Regions from separate parts of the Rhodoferax sediminis genome, predicted to be linked through region 1. Evidence: predicted binding sites of a transcription regulator. Region 1 holds the regulator's gene; each other region holds the start of a gene.
The links. The regulator LexA, encoded in region 1, represses DNA repair genes until DNA is damaged. The targets are predictions, from matches to a motif close to ACTGTATNNNNATACAGT.
Positions count from the first base shown of each region.

Region 2: the regulator LexA is predicted to act here: its motif matches at 1,432-1,449, upstream of recA (recombinase RecA).
Region 3: the regulator LexA is predicted to act here: its motif matches at 2,111-2,128, upstream of imuA (translesion DNA synthesis-associated protein ImuA).
Region 4: the regulator LexA is predicted to act here: its motif matches at 2,211-2,228, upstream of EUB48_RS13560 (DNA topoisomerase IV subunit B).

Region 1 covers NZ_CP035503.1:2,287,401-2,291,168, reverse strand. The annotation lists gene EUB48_RS11045 (D-2-hydroxyacid dehydrogenase family protein) at 1-764, opposite strand, end outside; gene EUB48_RS11040 (DUF1993 domain-containing protein) at 866-1,381, shown strand; gene lexA (transcriptional repressor LexA) at 1,860-2,546, opposite strand; gene EUB48_RS11025 (asparaginase) at 2,648-3,610, shown strand; gene adk (adenylate kinase) at 3,644-3,768, opposite strand, start outside.
Region 2 covers NZ_CP035503.1:81,312-85,079, forward strand. The annotation lists gene EUB48_RS00420 (sensor histidine kinase) at 1-53, opposite strand, end outside; gene EUB48_RS00425 (response regulator) at 139-810, opposite strand; gene EUB48_RS00430 (MarR family winged helix-turn-helix transcriptional regulator) at 863-1,366, opposite strand; gene recA (recombinase RecA) at 1,531-2,598, shown strand; gene recX (recombination regulator RecX) at 2,664-3,113, shown strand; gene argC (N-acetyl-gamma-glutamyl-phosphate reductase) at 3,241-3,768, opposite strand, start outside.
Region 3 covers NZ_CP035503.1:1,510,437-1,514,204, reverse strand. The annotation lists gene EUB48_RS07295 (error-prone DNA polymerase) at 1-19, opposite strand, end outside; gene EUB48_RS07290 (Y-family DNA polymerase) at 32-1,366, opposite strand; gene imuA (translesion DNA synthesis-associated protein ImuA) at 1,335-2,087, opposite strand; gene EUB48_RS07280 (SDR family oxidoreductase) at 2,255-3,031, shown strand; gene EUB48_RS07275 (CoA transferase subunit B) at 3,125-3,763, opposite strand; gene EUB48_RS07270 (CoA transferase subunit A) at 3,767-3,768, opposite strand, start outside.
Region 4 covers NZ_CP035503.1:2,816,631-2,820,398, reverse strand. The annotation lists gene dapA (4-hydroxy-tetrahydrodipicolinate synthase) at 1-675, opposite strand, end outside; gene EUB48_RS13570 (class I SAM-dependent methyltransferase) at 710-1,303, opposite strand; gene EUB48_RS13565 (SDR family oxidoreductase) at 1,287-2,099, opposite strand; gene EUB48_RS13560 (DNA topoisomerase IV subunit B) at 2,262-3,768, shown strand, end outside.

The DNA.
Region 1 (3,768 bases):
AGCGCGTCCGGCTCGATCAACTCGGCCCGGGCCGTGTTCACGAACAGGGCGGTGGGCCGCATGCGTGACAAATCGTCGAGGGTGACGATACCGTTGGTCTGGTCATTGAGCCGCAGGTGCACTGACAAGATATCGGCGCTGGAGAAGAATTCTTCGCGGCTACCCGCTGCCAGCAGCCCATCGCTGACGGCCTTGCTGCGCGAGGCCTCGCTACCCCAGACCATCACGTGCATGCCGAAGCATTTGCCGTAACCGGCAATGATGCGTCCGATCTTGCCGTAGCCCCAGATGCCCAGGGTCTTGCCATGCAGCACGCTGCCGATGCCGAAGTTCGGCGGCATCGAGGCGGTCTTGAGTCCCGATTGCTGCCAGGCGCCGTGCTTGAGATTGGAAATGTACTGCGGCAGGCGGCGCATCGCCGCCATGATGAGCGCCCACGTCAGCTCGGCCGGCGCCAGCGGCGAGCCCACGCCTTCGGCAATGGCGATGCCCCGCTCGGTGCATGCCGCGACGTCGATATGGCGGCCGACCTTGCCGGTTTGGGCAATCAGCTTGAGCTTTGGCAATTTTTCGATGAGTTGCCGGCTGAACTGGGTGCGCTCGCGGATCAGGACGATCACGTCGGCATCCTTGAGTCGAACCGCGAGCTGGCCCATGCCCTTCACGGTGTTAGTAAAAACCTTGGCAGAGTAGGCGTCAAGTTTGCTGGCACACTGCAGTTTGCGAACCGCGTCCTGGTAATCGTCAAGAATCACAATGTTCATAGCGCCATTGTGCCTTGGCTCCAGGCGTGCCGGCTCACAGCTGCCCAGCGCCTCACACCGCTGGCTGCATACCTTTCCATTCGTTACCAGGACCCATCACCATGTCAATTTCCATGTCATCTGCCAGCCTGCCGGTCTTTACCACCATGCTGGGCAACCTGAGTCATTTGCTGGACAAGGCACAAGCGTGTGCCGATGCAAAAAAATTCGACGCTTCGATCCTGATGCAGTACCGGCTGGCCCCCGACATGCTGCCTTTTACGCGGCAAGTCCTGATCGCCTGCGACACCGCAAAAAATGGCGTTGCCAGGCTGGCCGGGATGGAAGCGCCGAAGTTTGAAGATTTTGAATCCACCATCCCCGAGCTGAAGGCGCGAATTCAAAAGACGCTGGACTACCTGGCTACGGTGCCTGCCGGCGCGCTGGATGGAACGGAAGACAAGGACTTTACGTTCCCGGTCGGGCGCGATGCCACCCACACCATGAAGGGTGAGGCCTACCTTACGCGCTGGGTTTTGCCGAACCTGTTCTTCCACGTGACCACCGCCTATGACATCCTGCGGCATAACGGGGTGGAGATTGGCAAGCGCGATTATTTGCTGGGCGCAAAGGCCTGAGGCTCAGTGCAGGGTTGCTTCCCCGGCGGCCAGCCGTTCCAGTTCGGCGCATACATCCGCCATGCGGCCAGAGATGACCATCCGCCCGGCACTGGCCGGCGCTGCACTCGCGTCCACCACACGCAATACGCGCAGCGGCCTGTGCGTGCCTGTATTCGAATGATTTCGGCCTGAAGCCCTTGTGACATGGGCATGAGCAGCTATTGAGCTAATAGCACCTTGATAAGGCCGGGCATCCGCCGCCGGCTGGTGCGCCCAAGTGTTGCGGGGGATACCCGGCATCAGCCAGTTGATGGCGTTGTGAAGCGGTGCGAAGAGCCTGGAGGCTGTGAACAATGCGAGTCCCATGTGAAACCTTTCAATCAAAAAAGAGGGTCGAACACAGACAGGATTGCTTGAAACATCGCCACGCCAGGGTTGTGATCTGCTGCAGTACGGCAGCCATCAAACGCCCGTCACCTGGAGCGGCAACTTGAACCTACATGAGCATGGTGTTGCGGATCAGCCCCACAGCCAGGCCCTCGATTTCGAACGGCTCGCCGGGCTCGACGATGATGGTCTGGAAGTCGGGGTTCTCGGCGTGCAGCTCGATCAGGTGCTTGTTGCGCCGAAAGCGCTTGACCGTGACTTCGTCGCCCAGCCGTGCCACCACGATCTGGCCATTCTTGGCGTCTTTGGTGGCTTGCACGGCCAGCAGGTCGCCGTCCATGATGCCGGCGTCGCGCATGGACATGCCGCGCACCTTGAGCAGGTAGTCGGGCTTGCGCTGGAACAGGCTGCTTTCCACGTAGTAGGTCTGGTCCACATGCTCCTGCGCGAGAATCGGGGCGCCGGCCGCCACCCGCCCGACCAGCGGCAGGGCGAGTTGGGCCAGGCTTTGCAAGGGGAGGGAGAACTGCTTGAAGCGCGATTCGTTGATGGAGCGCAGCGCGTCGCTTTTGAGGCGGATGCCGCGCGAGGTGCCGCTGACGAGTTCGATCACGCCTTTGCGGGCCAGCGCCTGCAGATGCTCTTCGGCCGCATTGGCGGACTTGAAACCGAGCTCGGCGGCGATTTCGGCACGTGTGGGCGGCGCACCGGTGCGCGCAATGGCGCTCTGGATCAGGTCCAGAATCTGCTGCTGGCGGGCGGTGAGCTTGGGTGGGAACGGCGGCAGGTCGATCATGATGACTCCTTGGACTGCGCTTGAAACAGGGCCCGGATGGCGATTACTGTTTTAATACCCAGTAACTGTATTTTTAACCAGTTTTTGAAAGTTTGCAAGTCATGGCACAACAAATCGACAAAAAAATCGTGGTGCTGGGCACGGGCGGCACGATTGCCGGCACGGCGGACAGCGCCGCCGACAACATCGGCTACACGGCTGCACAGGTCGGCGTGGCGCAGTTGCTGGAGGCCATTCCGGCACTGTCCTCAGTCTTCGCCGGGCGTGCGCTGATCACCGAACAGGTGGCGCAGATCGACAGCAAGGACATGAGTTTTGCCGTCTGGCAGCAGTTGGCCAGCCGCGTGGCGCACTGGCTGGCACAGCCCGAAGTGCAGGGCATCGTCATCACCCATGGCACCGATACGCTGGAGGAGACCGCGTACTTCCTGCAGGCCGTCCTCAATCCAGCCAAGCCGGTGGTGCTGACCTGCGCCATGCGCCCGGCCACGTCCGTTGCGCCCGACGGGCCGCAGAATGTGCTGGACGCGGTGGCGGTGGCCATGCACGCCGGCGCGCGCGGCGTGGTGGCCGTCTGTGCGGGCACCCTCCACAGCGCGTTCGACGTGCAAAAAGTGCATCCCTACCGGATCAATGCCTTCAACTCGGGTGATGCCGGGCCGCTCGGGTATGTGGAGGAGGGTGCGCTGCGTTTGCTACGAAATTGGCCCGAAGCCCTTGTCGGGTCACAACAGCATGCTATTGAAAATATAGTAAACACCATGGACTGGCCGCGCGTCGAGATCGTCATGAACTACGCCGGCGCCAGTGGCGCCGTGGTGGAGGCGCTGGTGGCGCAGGGCGTGCAGGGCCTGGTCGTGGCCGCCACCGGCAACGGCACGCTGCACCACGATCTGGAGGCTGCGCTGCTCAAAGCCCAGCGCGCCGGTGTCAAGGTAGTGCGCGCCAGCCGCTGCCCCAACGGCCGGGTGCTGGGCCAGCCGGGTGATGCCATTCCCGATTCGCAGGGTCTGTCCGCCGCGAAGGCCCGCGTGGCGCTGATGCTGGCGCTGATGCCCGCTTGACTGAGGGTGCCGCAGCGCGAACGCAGCGTGCGATCAGCTCGCCAGCGCCGCAAGCGCCCGCGCCGTGATGTCTTCCACACTGCCGGTGCCGCTGATGGCACGGTATTTGGGCGCAGCGGCGGGCTCGGCTTTGGCCCAGCCGGCGTAGTAGTCCACCA
Region 2 (3,768 bases), 2.2 Mb from region 1:
CAGTCGAGGATTTCTCCGAACAGCGAGCGCTGCTCACGCTGGAACAGTTTCACGTGAGCGACGCCGGGCCGCCCCAAGGCGCGAAGGCCCCCTCGGGGGGCAGCGACCACACGTAGTGAGGGAGCGTGGGGGCCATCTTCACGGGATTTTTTCAAGGCAGTAGCCGAGGCCGCGCACGGTGGCAATGCGGATCGGACCCTTCTCGATTTTCTTGCGCAGGCGATGGATGTAGACCTCGATGGCGTTGTTGCTCACCTCCTCGCCCCACTCGCACAGGCGCTCGACCAGCTGGTCCTTGCTGACGAGACGCCCGGCGCGCTGCAGCAGCACCTCCAGCAGGCCCAGCTCGCGCGCCGACAGCTCCACCATCTTGCCGTCGATCGTGGCCACGCGGCCCGCCTGGTCGTACACCAGCGGTCCGTGTTTGATGGTGCTGCTGGCGCCGCCCATGCCGCGGCGCACCAGTGCGCGCACGCGCGCTTCGAGCTCCTGCAGCGAAAAGGGCTTGGCCATGTAGTCGTCGGCGCCATAGTCCAGCCCCTTGACGCGTTCTTCCACGCTGTCGGCCGCGGTCAGGATCAGCACCGGCAGCGCCGAGCCGCGCCCACGCAGTTTCTTCAGCACCTCGAGGCCATGCATCCTGGGCAGTCCCAGGTCCAGGATCAGCAGGTCGAACTCGTTGTTGGTCAGCAACGCCGCGTCCGCTTCGGTGCCGCTGGCCACATGGTCCACGGCGGCGCCCGAGGCGCGCAGCGTGCGCAGCAGGCCGTCTGCCAGCACCTGATCGTCTTCGGCAATCAGAATCCGCATGCATGTCTCCGGTTAGGCGCTTTGGTGTGGTCACCGTGCAATAGCGCAAATTCTAGGCCCGCGCCGGCTTCCAGGCTGCATAGATCTCCAGCCCGATCATCGCCACGGTGGCCACATCAAGGCCTACGTCGGCGCGGAATTCGGCCTCCGCCTGCACCACGGCATCCTTGAAGGCCTGCAGCCAGTCCAGCCCGGTGGGCGTGAACCGCACCAGCCGCGCGCGCGCATCGCGCGAATCGGGCGCGCGCGTGACCAGCCCCCAAGCCTCGCACTGATCCACCAGCTGGCCCATGGCCTGTTTGCTCATGCCCGCGCGCTCGGCCAGCTCGGTCAGGCGCGAGCCCTGCAGCGATAGATGGCGCGTGATGTGGATGTGGGCCGCGCTGACCTGGCCGCGCGCCGCCAGATTCGACAGGGCCAGCGGCACCTCGATGTTTTGCGCCATCAGCTGCAGCACGCGCTCGTCGAAACGGCGCATCGCGTGGCCCAGCAATCGGCCCAGATGGGTTTGCCGCCAGCCGTCTTCCGCCGGGGGATGCGGTGGATTTTCAGTCATCAGCCAATGGTAAATCAAACTGACTAAAAATCGCGTTTACTTTATTCAACCCGTCACGTTAAACTACTGTTCAAGCATCCAGCCTGTCGTTAACGACAGAAATCACGGCACTGGACGCCCCGAGCCCAATTGCTCATTAACCGTTGATTTTCAAGGAGTTTCCCATGGATGCACCCGTCAAGGGCCTCGCCCCCACCAGCGAAAAAGCCAAGGCCCTGCAGGTCGCCCTGGCCCAGATCGAGAAGCAGTTCGGCAAGGGCACCATCATGCGGCTGGGCGAAGGCGAGGTGATCGAGGACATCCAGGTGGTCTCCACCGGCTCGCTCGGGCTCGACATTGCGCTGGGCGTCGGCGGCCTGCCGCGCGGCCGGGTGGTGGAAATCTACGGTCCGGAGTCGTCGGGCAAGACCACGCTGACCCTGCAGGTCATCGCCGAGATGCAAAAGCAGGCCGGCACCTGCGCCTTTGTCGATGCCGAGCACGCGCTCGACATCCAGTACGCGCAAAAGCTCGGCGTGAATCTGCAGGACCTGCTGATCAGCCAGCCCGACACCGGCGAGCAGGCGCTCGAGATCGTGGACAGCCTGGTGCGCTCCGGCGCGGTCGACCTGATCGTGGTCGACTCGGTCGCTGCGCTCACGCCCAAGGCCGAACTGGAAGGCGAAATGGGCGACAGCCTGCCCGGCCTGCAGGCGCGCCTGATGAGCCAGGCGCTGCGCAAGCTCACCGCCCACATCAAGAAAACCAACTGCATGGTGATCTTCATCAACCAGATCCGCATGAAGATCGGCGTCATGTTCGGCAGCCCCGAGACCACCACCGGCGGCAACGCGCTCAAGTTCTACGCCTCGGTGCGGCTCGACATCCGGCGCATCGGCACGATCAAGAAGGGCGACGAGGCCATCGGCAACGAAACCCGCGTCAAGGTCGTGAAGAACAAGGTGGCGCCGCCGTTCAAGACCGCCGAGTTCGACATCCTGTTCGGCGAAGGCATCAGTCGCCACGGCGAGATCATCGACATGGGGGTGGAGGCGCGCATCATCGAAAAATCCGGCGCCTGGTACGCCTACAACGGCGAGAAGATCGGCCAGGGCCGCGACAATGCGCGCGAATTCCTGCGCGAGAACGCCGCGCTCTCGGCCGAGATCGAGAACAGGGTGCGCGAGTCGCTGGGCATTCCGCTGCTGGCCGAAGCGGTCGATGCTGCCGTGCCCGAAAAAATCAAGGCTTAAATCAGCCTTTGGCCCATGTCCCACCTGCGCAGGGCGCTCCTGATTTAATAGTATTAAGGGCTTGAATGGCTTTTGCTGCCCCGTCTCTCAAAGGCCGCGCGCTGCGCCTGCTCGGCCAGCGCGAGCATTCGCGCGCCGAGTTGGAGCGCAAGCTGGCCAAATACGAGGAAGAACCCGGCACGCTGGCGCGCGCACTCGACGAGCTCGCGGCGAAGGACTTCATCAGCGAGGCGCGCGTGGTCGAGTCGGTCCTGCACCAGCGCGCGCCGCGCCTGGGCGCGATGCGCGTGCGCCAGGAGCTGGTGCAAAAGGGCATCGCGCCCGAGGCGATTGCCCAGGCCGTCGCTGCCCTGCAGACCACGGAGCTTGAGCGCGCGCACGAAGTCTGGCGGCGCCGCTTCGCCGCGCCGGCGCAGGACGCTGGCGGGCGCGCGAAACAGGCGCGCTTCCTGCTGGCGCGCGGATTCGCGGGCGCCGTCGTGGCCAAAGTGCTGCGCCACGACCTGGACGAATGAATCCCACGGTCGGTGCAGTCCCCGGCCCCTTCGTGGAACACCGCGGAACCGGCTTTGCCGGGCCGCTGGTGTTGCCTCCTGCAAGGGGGAAGGAGCCTACGCGAAGCGAGCAGGCCTGGGGGTGTTCCTACAACCCGAGCATCAGCTTGAGGTTCTGCACCGCGGCGCCGCTCGCGCCCTTGCCCAGGTTGTCCAGCCGCGCCACCAGCACGGCCTGGCGCAACGCTTCGTTTCCGAACACGCGCAGCTCCATCTTGTTGGTGTCGTTGAGCGCCATCGCTTCGAGTTTGGTCGCCTCGCCCACCGGCTCGACCGTGACCCAGTGTTCGCCATTTGCCGCCGGCTCGCTGGCCGCGTAATGCCGCGCCAGCGCGTCGTACAGGTCGGCCGCCTTCGGTTGGCCCGGTAGCTGGTCCAGATGCAGCGGCAACTCGACCAGCATGCCCTGCTTGAAGTTGCCCACCGAGGGCACGAAAATCGGCCGGCGCGTGAGGCCGGTGTACTTCATGATCTCGGGCAGGTGCTTGTGCTGGAGGTTCAGCGCATAGGTCTCGAACAGCGGCGCCTGGCCGCTCTCATAGGCCTCGATCATGCTGCGCCCGCCGCCCGAGTAGCCGCTCACGGAGGGCAGCGTCAGCGGGAAATCCCTGGGGAT
Region 3 (3,768 bases), 780 kb from region 1:
CGGGTAAGGAAGCATCCATGACGCGCAGCCTTCAGGCGTAAACGCCGTGCAGGAACCAGCGTACTTCGGCCCGGGCGGGCACACGCGCCAGCCGCTCGCGGTAAATCCACAGCAGGCCGGCCTGCTCGCTCTGCGCGATGAAGTAGTCGCGCAAGGCCGCAGTGCTCCCGGCGTCAAACCCCCACCAGCCGGCCTCCAGCCGCTGCGGGCCGGCCAGCAAACGCAGCGGGCCCCCATGATGCGGGCGCTCGCCCTGCACCGCCAGGCGCAGGGGCTCGCGCAGCAGCCAGGTCGGGTACAGCGCCCCCTCTTCCAGATCATTTGTGCCTGCAGACCTTGTCGGGTCTACACGGTTAGCTACTTTTCTAATAGCATCCTGCGCTGCGACCCGGCTTTGCATCTGCTCGGGCCGGTGATCAGCCTGGGCTCTCAAGCAGACCACCTGCTGCGCACCCAGCCGCGCACTCAGGCGCTCCACCAGTTGATTCAGGCTGTCGCCCGGCGTCCGCTCGGCGGGCAGCAGGCTGGCGCTGGCCGTGGCCACGCTGGCGGTCTCCAGCGAGCGCAACCGCAGGCTGTGCACCGGCGCCGGCAAGGTGACGCGCGCCAGGTGCTCGGCCATGAGACGGCCCAGGTGCGTCATGTCCTGCGTGGGCTCGGCCGTGCGGATCACCAGTTGCTCCTCGGCGGGCACGGCCACGCCGTTAATGCGCCGCGCATCGAGCGACCAGACCAGCTCCAGCGCGAGCGCGCCGCGGTTGCGCGCCTGCAGCCAGGCGCGCAACCGCCCCAGCAGGCGCTGCGCGCCGAATATCAGCGCCGGCGACGCGTCCACCAGCGCGGGCAGCTCGCACTGGAGATCAAAGACCTCGGGCAAGGCCAGCCAGTCATGGCTCTCGGGCTGGCTGCCATAGGCGGCATCGAGCGCCTCGAGCAAGGGAGCGCCGAAGCGCCGCGCCACCCCGCCGCGCGGCAGCGCCCGCAACTGGCCCCAGCGCTGGCAACCGAGCCGCGTCAAGGTGTGCAGGTGGGGCCGCGCCGCGCTCAGCGTGGCCAGGGGCAGATCATCGGGCATGTGATGCGGCACACCCTGACCCTGTGCCCCCAGCCGCAGCAGCGAGAGCGCTACCAAAGATGTAGCACCTTGCCCATGAATGGCATGGGCTGGGGCCTCATTTCCCTTGCAAAGCCGGGCCAGCAAGCGGTCCCGGCCGCCCCACAGGCGCTCGCTGCCCGAGACCTCCAGCAACACGGCCTCGTCCACCAGCGCCACGCGCGGCGTGAACTGCAGCGCCCACCAGCCCAGCGCCGTGGCGTCCGGCGGCTGGCTCGCCTCAGCCTGCGGCAGCAACGCGATCCAGTGCATGGCTTGTCCGGAAGGAAAGCACCGCGGCGGTTGGTATGGGTAAACGTCGTGAATGGCTGGCCGCCAGCAAGGCCGCCAGCCGCGGTGAGCGCGCAGGCAGCACCAGCGGCGCCGGCAGCGGCGGGCCACGGCGCTTGAAGATGTCCACCGTCATCACGTCAATGCCGCCGAGCAGCAGACGCAGCGAGGCGGCAGAAGACTCGTGCTGCGCCGCTGCGGGGCGAAAGACAAAAAACAGCTTGCCGCCGTCCTGCGCGGCCATGTGCAGGCGCCGCAAGGCGCTGGCGCGGGCCTGCGGCAGCCAGGCCAGAACGGCGGCCGCATCAAAGCAGCGCAAAGCCTGCTCGCAGGCCCACAGCCGTGCGGCCGGCGCTGCCGCATCGACGCACAACAGGCGCTCGCCCGGCAGGCCGCGCGCCGCCAGCGCGGGGCTGAACGGCACATAGGGCGAGCCCACCAGCACCATCGGGCCGCTGTGCGCGCCGGCGAGCCGCACCAGCGCCGGCAGCAGCAAATCCCATTCGTGCGCGCCGGCCTGTTCCTGCAGCACCTCGACCATGGCGCCCACCGGCCAGCCACCGCCCGGCAATTGCGCGTCCAGCAAGGCCTGGCCCGTGGGTACCACCGCCCCATCGACACGCCCCAGCTCGGCCGCGCGCCAGACCTGCGACAGATCGCCAGGCCCGGTCGCCGGAGAAAGAAGGGAAAGCGAAGCAGCCATGGCGGGAAAGGATCCAGAAGATAACTGTTTATTTATACAGTAAATTCAGACCAATGCAAGCGCCCTCGATCCAGACCCTTTTCCGGCATGCCGCGCGGCCGCCTGTCGCTTACGTGGCATTGCCGCGCAGGCCCAGGCCCGATACTTTGGGCTCACAGGAGCATGCAATGGACATACGTGACAAAGTCGCCATCGTGACGGGGGCCGCCAGCGGCATCGGCGCTGGCCTGGCCCGGCGCTTCGCCGCCGAGGGCGCGCGCGGCGTGGTGGTGGCCGACATCAACCTCGAGCGCGCCGAGGGCGTGGCCCAGGGCATCGGCCCCGTCGCCCTGGCCGTGCGCTGCGACGTCAGCCGCGAGGCCGACATCCAGGCCCTGGTCGCAGCGGCGCGCCAGCGCTTCGGGCAGGTGGACATCTACATGTCGAACGCCGGCATTCTGGGGCGCGTGGGCGGCTTCGAGCTCGAAGACGCCCTGTGGGACAAGATGTGGCAAATCCACGGCATGGCCCACGTCTGGGCCGCGCGCGCGGTGGTGCCCGAGATGGTGGCACGCGCCGAAGGCTACTTCGTCGTCACCGCGTCGGCCGCCGGCCTCTTGAACATCGTGGAATCGGCGCCGTACGGCGTGACCAAGCACGCGGCCTTGGCGTTTGCCGAATGGCTGCGCATCGCCTACGGCCGCCGCGGCGTGCGCGTGTCCTGCCTGTGCCCGCAGTCGGTGCAGACCGACATGGTCACGGGCGACGGCGGCTCCGCCGGGCACGACGGCATCCTCACGCCCGAGCAGGTGGCGTCCGAGGTGGTGGCGACCATGCGCGACGAAAAATTCCTGGTGCTGCCGCACCCGCAGGTGCTGCAGTACTTCCGCAACAAGGGACAAGACTACGACCGCTGGATCGGCGGCATGCAAAAGCTGCACGCGGCGCATGCGAAGGCCATCTGATCAGCCCTCAGCCCATGTCTCATTTGAATAGCTCGCTACTAACTTAATAGCAAAAACTCACCGAAACCCGAGGCCGATCTTTCCGGCCCGGGTTCAATGCAGCTTGGCGCCGGTCTTGGCCTGCAGCGATTCCATCGTCACGCCGGGCGCCATCTCGACGACCTTGAGGCCTTGCGGCGTGACGTCGATCACGGCCAGGTCGGTGATGATGCGATCGACCACGCCCACGCCGGTCAGCGGCAGCGTGCACTTGGGCAGGATCTTCAGATCTTCGGTGCCGTCTTTCTTCTTCGCCACGTGCTCCATCAGGATGATCACGCGCTTGACGCCGGCCACCAGGTCCATCGCGCCGCCCATGCCCTTGATCATCTTGCCGGGGATCATCCAGTTGGCCAGGTCGCCATGTTCGCTGACCTGCATCGCACCCAGGATGGACAGGTTGATCTTGCCACCGCGGATCATCGCGAAGCTGTCGTGGCTGCCGAAGATCGACGAGCCCTTGATAGTGGTCACGGTCTGCTTGCCGGCGTTGATCAGGTCGGCATCGACCTGGTCCTCGGTCGGAAACGGGCCGATGCCGAGCATGCCGTTCTCCGATTGCAGCCAGACTTCCTTGTCGGCAGGTACGAAATTGGCCACCAGCGTCGGGATGCCGATGCCCAGGTTCACATAGAAACCGTCTTCCAGTTCCTGCGCGGCACGCGCCGCCATTTGGTCTTGAGTCCAGCCCATGATTT
Region 4 (3,768 bases), 530 kb from region 1:
CGCGATGGCGGCCACGCACAGTTCGTGCATCAGGCGCGGCGCGATGTTCGCCGTGACGCTGACGTTGCCTTGGCCACCGCACAGCATCAGCGCGACCGCCGTCGGATCGTCGCCCGAATACACCGAAAAACCCTTGGGCACGTCGCGGATCAGCCACTGCGCGCGCTCGATGTTGCCCGTCGCTTCCTTGATGCCGACGATGCCCGGAACCTGTGCCAGCCGCAGCACGGTGTCGTGCGCCAGATCGGCGACCGAGCGCCCGGGCACGTTGTACAGCACCATGGGCAGGTCCACGGCTTCGGCAATGGCCCTGAAGTGCCGGTACTGGCCTTCTTGGCCGGGCTTGTTGTAGTAGGGCACGACCTGCAAGTGGCAGTCGGCGCCGACCTCTTTGGCAAAGCGCGTGAGCTCGATGGCCTCGGACGTCGAGTTGGCGCCGCAGCCGGCCATGACGGGCACACGGCCTTTGGCCTGCTCGACGGCGACGCGGATGATTTCGCAGTGCTCCTGCACGTTGACCGTGGGCGACTCGCCGGTGGTGCCGACCACGCCGATGCAGTCGGTGCCCTCCGCAATGTGCCAGTCGATCAGTTTGCGCAGGGTGGGGTAGTCCACGCTGCCGTCTTCATGCATCGGGGTCACGATGGCCACGGTGCTGCCGGTAATGGGTGTCATATCCGCAACTTGAAACGGTAAACCAGCATTCTAACTAGAGCATGTAACGCGTCGGGAGTTCCGCAGAGTGCTGCCTGACCGCCACGATGCGCTGCACGAAACGATCCGGACCTTGCAGGAACCCATCCTCGAAAGCCACCACCCGCAGGCCCCCGCACGCACACCACAGTTCACCCGGCTGCAGCAAAAAGTCGGGCCGCGACGGTTTGCCGACCGTCTCGTTGCCGGCGGCAAAGGTCTCATAGATCAGCACGCCGCCGGGCGCGACGCTGGCCACAAGGGCGGGCAGCAGCGGGCGCCACAGGTAGTTGGTCACGATCACCGCGTCGAACGTGCGGGCCTGCGCGCCGGCTGAAAACGGCCAGGGCCCGTTTTCAAGGTCGGCCCGCAGCGCTTCGGCCCGGCCCGCAGCGACCAGGTCTGCTATTGAATCGATAGCATCCTGTGACCGATCCACGCCGACCACCGGGTGATTTCGTTGTGCAAACCAGCGCAGGTGGCGGCCGTGGCCGCAGGCCACATCCAGTACCGTGCCGTGCGCGGGCACCAGGTGCGACCAGCGCTGGACCCACGCGGAAGCGGCCGCGCTGCCGTGCGGGCCGGGTGTTGTTTCAGTGAGGTTTGACATTGTCTTTGAGCGCCGCCAGCGCCATGTTTTCCACGATGCCGGGCACCAGCAGTTTCATGAAGCGTCCGATCTTGCCCTTGCGGCTCATCACCACCTCGCGCCGACGCTGCGCCATGCCGTCAAGGATCAGGCGCGCGCATTCCTCCACGCTCATCGCGTCGTCCTCTTTCAGGCCGCTGGCGCCCGCCGCCACGCCCGCCGCGTTGAAGCCGCGGTAGCGGGTCTGTGTTGCCACCACGCCGGGGTAGGCGGTGGTCACACTCACCCCCGCGACCTTGAGCTCGGCGCGCAGGGCCTCGAAAAAGCCGGTCATGGCGAACTTGGTCGCACTGTAGGCGGTGCGCCCGGGTACGCCGATCAGCCCGGCCAGCGATGACACCGCCACGATGCTGCCGCGCACGGCCTTGAGGTGCGGCAGCGCCGCGTGGGTGCACCAGACGCTGCCCCACAGGTTCACGCGCATCAGGTCCTCGTACCAACCCAGGTCCTGCGCCTTGACGTCTGCAAACAGCGCCTGGGCCGACATGCCGGCGTTGTTGATCAGCGCATCGATGCGGCCGAATTTCTCCACCGTCGCCGTGATCAGCTGGCGGCACTGCGCCTGCTGTGACACGTCGGTTTTGACCACCAGCGTCTGCGCGCCATGCGCTGCGCACTGCCCGGCGACCTGCTGCAGCAGGGCCTCGTTGCGCGCGGCCAGCACCAGCGCCACCTGCGTGCCGTGCGTCTGCGCCAGCTGGCGCGCCATTTCTGCGCCAATGCCATCGGAGGCGCCTGTGATGACGATCGTTTTCATGGGGTGTGGTGTGCTCGTATGGTGGCAAGTGCTTTGCAAGGAGCGGTCATCGGGGGAATGTAACGAATTCGGCCTCAGGCGGCTGTCGCATCGGTCACGGATTGTCTTTGAGCTGTATTTGTATCCAGTGGTTTGAGTGGCGGCGGACTACAATTCGCCGCTATGGCAACGAATCCTGCAGTCAAACCCCCCGAATATTCCGAAGGCTCGATCCGCGTTCTCAAGGGCCTGGAGCCCGTCAAGCAGCGCCCGGGCATGTACACCCGCACCGACAATCCGCTGCACGTCATCCAGGAAGTGCTGGACAACTCGGCCGACGAGGCGCTGGCCGGCCACGGCAAGAAGATCAGGGTCACGCTGCACCAGGACGGCTCGGTCAGTGTCGAGGACGACGGCCGCGGCATCCCGTTCGGCCTGCACCCCGAAGAAAAAGCACCGGTGATCGAGCTGGTGTTCACCCGGCTGCACGCGGGCGGCAAGTTCGACAAGGGCAGCGGTGGAGCCTACAGTTTTTCCGGCGGCCTGCACGGCGTGGGCGTCTCCGTGACCAATGCGCTGGCGAAACGGCTGGAGGCCACCTCGTACCGCGACGGCACGGTGGCGGCGCTGGTGTTTGCGGGCGGGGACGTGGTGGAGCCCTTGACGCTGCGCCCGGCCGGCGAGGGCGACCGCAAATGCGGTACCAGCGTGCGCGTCTGGCCCGACGCCAAATACTTCGAGGCGGCCGCGCTGCCGATGCACGAGCTGACGCACCTGCTGCGCAGCAAGGCCGTGCTGATGCCGGGCGTGACCGTGACGCTGACGATCGAGAAGACGCGTGAAGTCCAGACCTGGCTCTACAAGGGCGGCCTGCGCGACTACCTGATGCAGGAACTGAACGCCGATCCGGTGATCCCGCTGTTCGAGGGCGAGGGCTTTGCCGACGCCGCGCACGACAGCTTTGCCGAAGGCGAAGGCGCGCAGTGGTGCGTGGCCTTCACCGAAGACGGTCAGCCGGTGCGCGAAAGCTACGTCAACCTGATCCCCACCAGCGCCGGCGGCACGCACGAGAGCGGGCTGCGCGACGGGCTGTTCACCGCGGTCAAGAGCTTCATCGAGCTGCATTCGCTGTTGCCCAAGGGCGTCAAGCTGCTGCCCGAGGACGTGTTTGCGCGCGCCTCGTATGTGCTCTCAGCCAAGGTGCTGGACCCGCAGTTCCAGGGCCAGATCAAGGAACGCCTGAACTCGCGCGATGCGGTGCGGCTGGTCTCCAGCTTTGTGCGCCCCGCGCTGGAGCTCTGGCTCAACGAGCATGTGGACTACGGCAAGAAGCTGGCCGAGCTCGCCATCCGGGCCGCGCAGACGCGCCAGAGGGCCGGCCAGAAGGTGGAAAAGCGCAAGGGCTCGGGCGTGGCCGTGCTGCCCGGCAAGCTGACCGACTGCGAAAGCAAGGACCTGGCCTACAACGAGGTGTTTCTGGTGGAAGGCGACTCGGCCGGCGGCAGCGCCAAGATGGGCCGCGACAAGGAAAGCCAGGCCATCCTGCCGCTGCGCGGCAAGGTGCTCAACACCTGGGAGGTCGAGCGCGACCGGCTGTTTGCGAACACCGAAATCCACGACATCGCGGTGGCCATCGGCGTGGACCCGCATGGTCCGGCCGACACGCCCGATCTGAGCGGCCTGCGCTACG